DNA from 3 places in the Serratia sp. NA_13 genome. Region 3 is predicted to be linked to each of the others. Evidence: predicted binding sites of a transcription regulator. Region 3 holds the regulator's gene; each other region holds the start of a gene.
What was found. Region 3 encodes CRP, which controls carbon source genes, mostly activating them, when cyclic AMP is high. Its sites were predicted from a motif close to ATGTGANNNNNNTCACAT; they were not measured.

Region 1 (3,282 bases), on a different contig from region 3:
GAGCCGCCCAATACGTTGAATTTTTCCATGTCCACTTCGCCAATCGCCCGGCTGCGGCCCAGCTTTTTCTGAGCAAATTCGTCGCTGGCAAACATCTTCAGGTTGGCCAGGGTTTGCGCGGCGAAAGCTTCATGCATGTCGATAAGCGCCAAGTCTGCCAGGCCGATACCGGCGCGATCCAATGCCAGCGGTGTAGCGTAGGACGGCCCAAGCAACATATCTTCCCACACGTCGATGGCAGAGAAGGCAAAGCTGCGCAGATAACCTAGCGGTTGTAGGCCCAACTCTTTCGCCCGCGACTCGCTCATCATCAGCACCGCCGCCGCACCGTCGGTCAGGGGGGTGCTGTTGGCTGCAGTAACGCTGCCATGCTTGCGATCAAATGCCGGTTTCAGCTTCGCGTAGGAAGCCAGGCTGGAATCTTTGCGAACGTTGTTGTCTTCGCTAATTTGGCTGCGATACGGCGGCACGTAGGCGGTCATCACCTCATCGTGCAGCAGTCCCTGTTCCCAGGCTCTGGCCGCTAACTGATGCGAGCGGTGCGCCAGCGCATCCTGCTCTTCCCGGGTGATGCCGTGGCTTTTCGCCATTTGTTCGGCGGTATCGCCCATTCGCAGCCCCGTAGAGTATTCCGCCACCGCCGGAGGAACCGGCATCAGGTCACGGAACTTCAGTCGGCTGAACAGCTTAAGGCGCTGCGACAGAGTGCGGGCCTTGTTAACGTCCACTAATGTACGCGCCAGTGCCTTGCTGACGCCAATAGGCAGTACGGAGGAAGAGTCAGCGCCACCGGCAATGCCGATACTGATGCTGCCGGCCATGATGCTTTCCGCCACGTTGGCAATCGCCTGGAAGCTGGTCGCACAGGCACGCGACACGCTGTAGGCATCGGTATGCACACTCATGCCGGTGCCGAGCACGATTTCACGCGCGATATTCGGTGCTTCAGGCATTTGCACCACCTGGCCGAACACCAGTTGTTCAATCAATGCAGGATCGATACCGCTGCGGGCCAATAATTCACTCACCGCCGTTTTACCCAAATCCACCGCTGGAATACCGTGATAAGCGGTCGCCTGTTTGGCAAAGGGGGTGCGCAGTCCATTTACAATCGCAATACGGTCACCGTGACGGGTCACCAATGGCAGTGCCTTACTCATAAACGCTCCTGAAGAGAATAACGCCAGCGCAACGGTCAAGAAGAGGTCTGACCTGATGGGGTCATTGTTAACCAAATGTTTACATTTGGCAAACCGGCAGAAGTGAAAACTGAGAGCAGGAGCAACTTTCTAGAGGAGGGTTGAGGAGGAAGCGAGTGGCGCGGGTGAACCCCGCACCGTTTTAAAGCAGCAATTAACGCAGGCCAAGCTGGAAAATAAAGGTTTCTGCCTGGCAGGCAAAGGTGAAATCAGCCACCAGTTCCACACCACCGTCAACCGGTTTAATGCTACTGCTGATGTCGCAAGGGTCAGATTCCACGCCGCGGGCTTTTTCGGTCAACACCGCCAGCATTTTCTCTGCATCTTGCTGATTAGCAAACACCTGGTTGTAGGAGGCGGTGCAATCGGTATTGTCCATGACGGTACCGACATCAACACAGCAACAAGCGGCAGTTTCCTGGGCGCTACATTTATTAAGTGCGTTTGACATGATTCATTCTCCTCAGGGACCGCCGTTACGCGAGTCCAAATTGCCATTTAACTACTGGCGCAAAGACACAAGATTCTGCGCTCATTTTACTCTGCGATGAAACCGATCACTAGCACTTACTTTTTATAGGTGTTTTAAGTGATGGAAATCACAAATGAAAATCGTCGCCTGCTAAGAAATGGTAAGAATTTTGTTATGCACTGCTGGTTTTTTGTTAGCCAGATCTCTCTTTTGATATCAATTTGGAAATATTTCAAAAACAATGTTGCAACATTCTCACAGGTCGGACCTATAATTCAGCCACTGGTCTGATTTGTCTGAATGATAACGGACCCTACAATCCCGCGCTCCTTGTTACTCTAAGTAACATAGTTTAAATAATAAACACATAATGAGGTTTTGGTCATGAGCCAGAAAAACCTATTTACTAAATCAGCTCTCGCAGCTGCAGTGGCAATTATTTCTTCAAACGTGTCTGCCGCAGGATTCCAGCTGAATGAGTTTTCATCAGCTGGTTTAGGACGTTCGTATTCTGGCGAGGGCGCCATGGCGGATACTGCAGCTTCCGCCAGCCGCAACCCGGCCCTGCTGATGATGTACACCCGTCCGGAACTCTCCCTAGGTGCGGTGTTTATCGATCCGGATGTAGACATCTCCGGCAAGTCACCTTCCGGTGCTAGCCTGGATTCTAAAAATATCGCCCCTACCGCCTGGGTGCCAAACCTGCATTATGTTCAACCTATTAACGATCAGTTTGCCGTGGGTGGCTCGGTCACCAGCAACTACGGCCTGGCGACCGAATTCAACGACGGTTATACCGCTGGGGCTTACGGTGGCAAAACTGACCTGACCACCGTCAACCTGAACCTGAGCGGTGCTTACCGTCTGAACAAACAATTCAGCTTCGGCCTGGGCTTTGACGCGGTTTACGCCAAAGCCAAGCTTGAGCGTTATGCCGGTGAAAGTGGTGCAGCCCTCGGAATGCCAGCTGATACTCAAATCTCTCACCTGAAGGGCGATGAATGGGGCTTTGGCTGGAACGCCGGCCTGCTGTATGAAGTCGACGAAAACAACCGCTATGGCTTAACTTATCGTTCAGAAGTGAAAGTCGACTTCGACGGCGACTACAAAAGCAGCATTCCATCCCGCCTTAACCCGCTGCAGGGAAGAACCAGTCTGCCATGGGGGACCGATGGCAATACCATTCCTGGCTCTCTGACCCTGAACCTGCCGGAAATGTGGGAAATCTCAGGTTACAACAAGGTTGCACCTCAGTGGGCTATCCACTACAGCCTGGCTTACACCAGCTGGAGCCAGTTCCAGGAGCTGAAAGCTACCGGCAACAACGGCCAGACGCTGTTCGAGAAGCATGAAGGCTTTAAAGACGCTTACCGCATCGCACTGGGTACTACCTACTTCTACGACGATAACTGGACCTTCCGTACCGGTATCGCCTTCGATGACAGCCCGGTGCCGGCCCAGAACCGTTCTATCTCTATCCCGGATCAGGACCGCTTCTGGTTGAGCGCAGGTACCAGCTACGCGTTCAACAAAGACGCTTCGGTTGACGTCGGTATCTCCTACATGCACGGTCAGAAAGTCACCATTAAAGAAGGTCCATACACCTTCGAA
Region 2 (3,282 bases), on a different contig from region 3:
CCCGGTAGAAACCGACAGCGACAGACTGCTTTGTGCCGGGGAGATGCCGAAGTCCTGAGACAGAACTGGCAGGATAGGTTGCACGCAATACAGCAAGGCGAAAGTGGCAAGGCCGGCGGAAAATAACGCCAGAGTGACGCGCATAAACTGCGGTGTTCCGCGTTCGATGTAGGGAAGTTTGTTAATGGTGGAACGTTGGGTTTTTGGCGCAGTGGCCGCGTTATCGTTGGCGGCCCGCGTCGACGGCATATCGGCCGCAGAGCGCACAGGGGTTGTCACAGTCTTTCCTTACCGAACATCGGGTATATATCAACACATTATGAATTAACAAAATCATAGGGAGAGGGCAGTTTTTTGTCTAATATATTAATAATTAAAATTGAGATGTTTAAAGTATGAATATCGAATTGAGGCATCTGCGTTATTTTGTCGCCGTGGCGGAAGAGTTGCATTTTGGTCGTGCCGCAGAACGTCTGCGTATTTCTCAGCCGCCGCTCAGCCAGCAAATCCAGGCGCTGGAGGAAATGGTCGGCGCACGCCTGCTGGCGCGCAACAACCGCAATGTCAGCCTGACCCAGGCGGGGGAATTGTTTCTGAAAGAGACCTATCAGGTGCTCGATCAGGTGAATCGCGCTGCCGAGAAAGCGGCACGGTTGGAACGTGGCGAACTGGGCGAATTGACCATAGGTTTCACCTCGTCGGCCCCCTTTATCAGCGTGGTATCGCGCAGTCTGCGAGCTTTTCGTCAGCAGCACTCACAGGTGCATATCAAGATGCGCGAAGTGAACACCAAGCAGCAGATTGAACCCTTACTCAATGGCGAGCTGGATCTGGGCGTGATGCGCAACACCCGCTTACCGGACGTGTTAAAGCATCAGCTTTTACTGTGTGAACCCCTGGTGGCGGTGGTACCGGAAGGGCATCCGTTAACCCATGTGGCACCCGGTACGTTACGCTTCCACCATCTGGCGGAAGAACCTTTTGTTTTTTTCTCCCGTGAAGTGGGAACCGCGCTGCATGACGAGATTTTGTCGCTGTTGGCCAAAGCGGGGATCACCCCTTATATCACCCAGGAAGTCGGTGAGGCGATGACCATTATCGGCCTGGTTTCCTCCGGATTGGGCATCTCGATTCTGCCGGCGTCTTTCGCACGGGTTAAAATCGACGGGGTGCAATATTTACCGCTGGCGGAACCTGAGGCGACGACCGAAGTTTGGTTGGTACATCATCGCCAACGCCCCCTGACAGCTGCGGCCAAATCCCTGATGGCGTTACTGTTACCCTGAAAGCCAACTGGGTAAATAAAACGCAATCCGCAGGCAAAGTAGGGTGAATTTGTGCAGCAAATCACATAACGAATCAAATAGTTGACGCTGTATTACAAAAGCCCCACCATAGCCGATAGTCTTTATTTAGAAGCGCGAAAAATAGTAGGAGCAGGTTTGTGATTGCGGTTGGGCAGCCTGGGCATATCGATCAAATCAAGCAAACAAATGCAGGGGCAGTTTATCGGCTAATCGATCAACTGGGCCCAATTTCGCGCATCGAACTGTCAAAACGGGCGCAGCTCGCTCCCGCCAGTATCACCAAAATCGTCCGTGAACTGCTGGAAGCCCATCTGGTTAAAGAAACCGAGTTCCAGGAAGTCGGCAGCCGTGGTCGTCCGGCGGTTGGGCTGGTGCTGGACACCGAAGCCTGGCACTACCTTTCCGCCCGTATCAGCCGTGGCACCATTACGCTGGCGCTGCGCGATATCAGCAGCAAACTGGTGGTGGAGGAGTTGTTGCCACTGGCCGCTGAACACCCCGACCCACTGTTAAAACGCATTCTTGCTGAAGTCGACCAGTTCTTTATCCGCCATCAAAGCAAGCTTGAACGCCTGACGGCGATCGCCATTACGCTGCCGGGCATGGTTGACGCGATTTCCGGCGTGGTACACCGTATGCCGTTTTACGATGTCGAAGATATGCCATTAGGCCCGGCGTTGGAAACGCGTACCGGTCTGCCGGTTTACCTGCAACACGACATCAGCGCCTGGACCATGGCCGAAGCCTTATACGGCGCTTCGCGCGGCAGCCAAAACGTGATTCAGGTGGTGATCGACCACAACGTTGGCGCTGGGGTGATCACCGGTGGCAGGGTGCTGCATGCCGGTAGCCGCAGCGTGGTCGAGATTGGCCATACCCAGGTCGATCCTTACGGCAAACGCTGTTACTGCGGCAATCACGGTTGCCTGGAAACCGTCGCCAGCATCGAAAATATGCTGGAAATTGCTCGTGCGCGCCTCGGAAGCTCAATGAGCTCCAGCCTGCACGGGGCACCGTTGACGGTCGAGTCTCTGTGTGATGCGGCGCTGGCGGGCGACCAACTGGCGAAAGACATTATCCTTGGGGTGGGGCACAGCGTGGGCCGCATCCTGGCGATCATGGTTAACCTGTTCAATCCGGAAAAAATCCTGGTCGGTTCCCCGCTGAACCGGGCGGCAGAAATTCTACATCCGGCCATTGCCTCCTGTATACGTCAGCAGTCGCTACCGGCCTACAGTGAGCAGATTCAGGTGGAGCCCACTCAGTTCTTCAATAAAGGCACCATGCCCGGCGCGGCACTGGTGAAAGAAGCGTTATACAATGGTTCGCTGCTGGTGCAGTTGCTGCAAGGGTAGGCTGCGCCCCAAAAAGCCGTACTCTGCGTTGTCGGCCTTGAACGTAGACCCGCTATGCTCAGCATCCGCCGCCTTGATTACGGTTTTTTGGGTCTGCGACGGTGCCACGGTCAATCATGGGGCACAGCCTTTCACCAATCAGTAATTCTTATCGTTTAACGACAAAAGGTTGAGCTACCTCAAGCCCCGTCTCCCCGGCATCCTCTAGACTTTTCCCGTTCGTCGCTTTCGCCACATTCTTGGCGACTTTTTGGTTAACGGTGCATCTCGGGGCAATTAATTCATGTTAACGCGTTTATTTGTTACAGGTACGGATACCGATGTCGGTAAAACCGTGGTTTCCCGCGCTTTATTACAGGCGCTTGCTGCGCAGGGCCGTTCTGTGGCCGGCTACAAACCTGTCGCTACGCGCTGTCAGGAAACCAGCGAAGGCCTTCGCAATAAAGACGCTTTGGTGTTGCAGGCATCTTCGACCATGGCGCTGTCGTACCAGGAAATTAATCCCATTACCTGTCTGGAAGAGGTCTTTCACGCGCAACCTACCAAGGATACCGACTACGGCGTGATGAGCAGTGGGCTACAACATTTGTTCACCAAAGCCGATACCGTGGTGGTAGAAG
Region 3 (3,282 bases):
ATCAGGTCACGCCGGTAGAGTGGATGCTGGGTACGCAGCAGGCGGGCGATGCGGCTGAAGTGGTAGTAGCAGAACTGCCCAACCGGATTCTCCGGGTGCTGTGCCGCCACTTTTTCCAATGCTGTCAGTTCATTGCCCATATTGAAGCGTTGCGAATGTTGGTGGTAGAGAATATCGTGCGCCACCGTGCGCAGCCGATTGGCAATTACCTGCGCATTGCGGCGGATAATGGCTTCGGCCTGGCTCTGTTCTACCAGTTTTTGCACCTCTTCCGGCAGGTGCAGGCTGACGGTGATGTGTTCCTGCAAATCCAGCGCGACCTGGAAGGTGCGTTGCAGGCGCTTTTGTTCGAGATTGCTGGCATGGGGGAGAAAATTAAGTTGTTGATACAGCAAGGTGATCAGATCCATGACCTTTTGCTGGCGCACCAGCAGGGGAGGTAATGCGGTCTGCGGGTCGGTGTGCTGGGTCAACAGCGAATATTTGGCTTCGAAGTAGTCCGCCAGTTCCAGATAGAGCTGATTAAGCGACTCGCGCATCGGCTGTTCTTTCCACAGCTTGAACCAGAACCAGGTAAACAGGCCGTACCAGGCCGTGCCCACGATATATAACACCGGCGCGTGCCAAAGCGGCACCGTACCGGCCATGCTGAGGGAGAAGATGGCGGCAACTAGCGCAGCAGGCAGCAGACGGGCGTGTAGCGGGCTTATTTCACCGTTGACACCGAGCAGCAGCGCCAGGCCGAGCATCAGTATCGGCAGCGGCAACTGCCACAACAGAGCTTGCTGCAGCAACAAACTGCTGAATGCAAACAGTGAACCGCCGACGATCAGGCGTTTAAAGAAGCGTTTATGAGGCGTGTCCAGCCCGGCGATGTTGCAGCAGGCGGGAACCAGGGAAAATAGCAGGCCGTATTGTAGTTGGCCGATCAACAGCCCGAGCAGAACCGGCAGGCACAGCACCAGCGTTTGTCGTAGTGCGTAATTAACTTCCGGATGATAAATCAGTCGGCGCCACATGATGACTAGGGGCATAAAAAAACGGCGCGAATTATCGCGCCGTTTTTTCAGTGATTAACGGGTGCCGTAAACGACAATAGTTTTGCCGTGGGCGGAGATCAGGTTTTGATCTTCCAGCATTTTCAGAATACGACCAACGGTTTCACGTGAGCAACCGACGATCTGACCAATTTCCTGACGGGTAATTTTAATCTGCATACCATCCGGGTGGGTCATGGCATCAGGCTGTTTCGCCAGGTTCAGCAGGGTTTGCGCGATGCGGCCTGTAACGTCCAGGAAAGCAAGGTTACCCACTTTCTCAGAGGTGATCTGCAGACGGTTTGCCATCTGAGCTGACAGGCGCATCAGGATGTCCGGGTTAACCTGAATCAACTGGCGGAATTTCTTGTAGGAAATTTCAGCCACTTCACAGGCGGTTTTCGCCCTAACCCAGGCGCTACGCTCCTGACCTTCTTCAAATAATCCAAGCTCGCCGATGAAATCCCCCTGGTTAAGGTAGGACAGGATCATCTCTTTACCTTCTTCATCCTTAATCAGCACCGCGACGGAGCCTTTGACGATGTAGTAAAGCGTTTCGGCTTTTTCACCTTGGTGAATCAGCGTACTTTTGGATGGATATTTGTGGATATGGCAATGAGACAGGAACCATTCGAGAGTAGGGTCTGTTTGCGGTTTGCCGAGAACCATTCGCTGTTATCCTCTGTTGTTATCGCTGCCTTGTGTCACAGGGGTCAGAGTTCCCTGTAAAACGTGCTGTCGCCGTTGTTTTAATGGTAGCTGGCAGCAGGTTTTGAGGCGTGTCATAAATATACGCTGTCGCTCTAGCATATTAACTTGCCGGGAGAGCTGCAAGCTACATTCTGTTAACATACCGGTAAAGGAGCCTTTCCCTGGGAGTTTCCCTGAAATCAGTGTCCCGGAAAGATTTATTGCGGCTCTGTTTGTAGCACAGAGTGAGGCGGGTGTCTTGTGTTGTCTCGCTTCAGCATGATTAGCATCAGGTTCCGTTGCCAGTTTCTATGCGAAAGCGTAGTCTGATTTTAAGAAATTAACCGGAGTGACCAGCATGCAGGCAAGAGTTAAGTGGGTGGAAGGGTTGACGTTTCTGGGCGAATCCGCGTCTGGCCATCAGGTATTGATGGACGGCAACGCCGGCGATAAAGCGCCCAGTCCGATGGAAATGGTGCTGATGTCGGTGGGAGGATGCAGCGCGATAGATGTGGTGTCGATCCTGCAAAAAGGACGCAACGACGTGCGTGATTGCGAGGTGAAGCTGACCTCTGAAAGGCGCGAAGAAGCGCCACGGTTGTTTACCCATATCAACCTGCATTTCATCGTCACCGGTAAAGATTTAAGTGACAAAATTGTTGAGCGCGCGGTGAATCTTTCCGCCGAGAAGTACTGTTCGGTGTCATTGATGCTGAGCAAGGCCGCCAGCGTGACCCACAGTTTTGAGATCCGCGCGGTGTCCTGATAGATAAAGGGGCGCGGTCCGTTGCCGCGCTCCGGTAAGTTAGCCGATTTTTTTGCCTTCCAGCAGTTGCTGCACCAGCGGCGCCATAATCAACTCCATTGCCAATCCCATTTTGCCGCCCGGCACCACCAGCGTATTGATATGCGAGATAAAAGATCCCTGCAGCATCGCCAGCAGATAAGGGAAATCGATCTGATCCAGGCCGCGGAAGTGGATCACCACAAAGCTCTCGTCCAGCGAGGGGATCGCCTTGGCGGCGAACGGGTTGGAGGTATCTACCGTCGGCACCCGCTGGAAGTTGATATGGGTGCGCGAAAACTGCGGTGTGATGTAGTTGATGTAGTCTTCCATCGAACGCACCACTGAATCCATCACCGCTTCACGGGAGTGGCCACGCTCGCCGGTATCGCGAATTAACTTTTGGATCCATTCCAGGTTAACAATAGGCACCACGCCGACCAGCAAGTCGACATGCTTGGCCACGTCGTTGTGTTCGGTCACTACGCCGCCGTGCAGCCCTTCATAAAACAGCACGTCGGTCGGTGCCGGTAAGGCTTCCCACGGGGTAAAGGTCCCCGGTACCTGGTTATAGGGCACCGCTTCATCGTAGGTGTGCAGATACTTGCGTGAACGACCGGTGCCGTTGGTACCGTACTCGCTAAAGCTTTGTTGCAGCAGGCCAAAATCGTTCGCTTCGGGGCCGAAATAGCTGATATGACGGCCAAGATCGCGCGCTTTGCGGATCGCCGCGTCCATTTCCGGCCGGGTATAGCGGTGGAAACTGTCACC

Region 1: a site for CRP is predicted at 1,787-1,804, ahead of ACUTSU_RS09075 (YfcZ/YiiS family protein). Genes of this name have one in related genera too.
Region 2: a site for CRP is predicted at 1,336-1,353, ahead of mlc (sugar metabolism global transcriptional regulator Mlc). Genes of this name have one in related genera too.

What each region holds. Positions count from the first base shown of each region.
Region 1 covers NZ_JBQZFV010000004.1:124,027-127,308, reverse strand. Annotated here, with positions in the region: gene fadI (acetyl-CoA C-acyltransferase FadI) at 1-1,160, opposite strand, end outside; gene ACUTSU_RS09075 (YfcZ/YiiS family protein) at 1,354-1,650, opposite strand; gene fadL (long-chain fatty acid transporter FadL) at 2,056-3,282, shown strand, end outside.
Region 2 covers NZ_JBQZFV010000001.1:306,081-309,362, forward strand. Annotated here, with positions in the region: gene ACUTSU_RS01435 (MFS transporter) at 1-249, opposite strand, end outside; gene ACUTSU_RS01440 (LysR substrate-binding domain-containing protein) at 396-1,286, shown strand; gene mlc (sugar metabolism global transcriptional regulator Mlc) at 1,445-2,662, shown strand; gene bioD (dethiobiotin synthase) at 2,946-3,282, shown strand, end outside.
Region 3 covers NZ_JBQZFV010000018.1:74,209-77,490, forward strand. Annotated here, with positions in the region: gene ACUTSU_RS20180 (YccS/YhfK family putative transporter) at 1-1,019, opposite strand, end outside; gene crp (cAMP-activated global transcriptional regulator CRP) at 1,074-1,706, opposite strand; gene ACUTSU_RS20190 (OsmC family protein) at 2,086-2,493, shown strand; gene ACUTSU_RS20195 (phosphoribulokinase) at 2,533-3,282, opposite strand, start outside.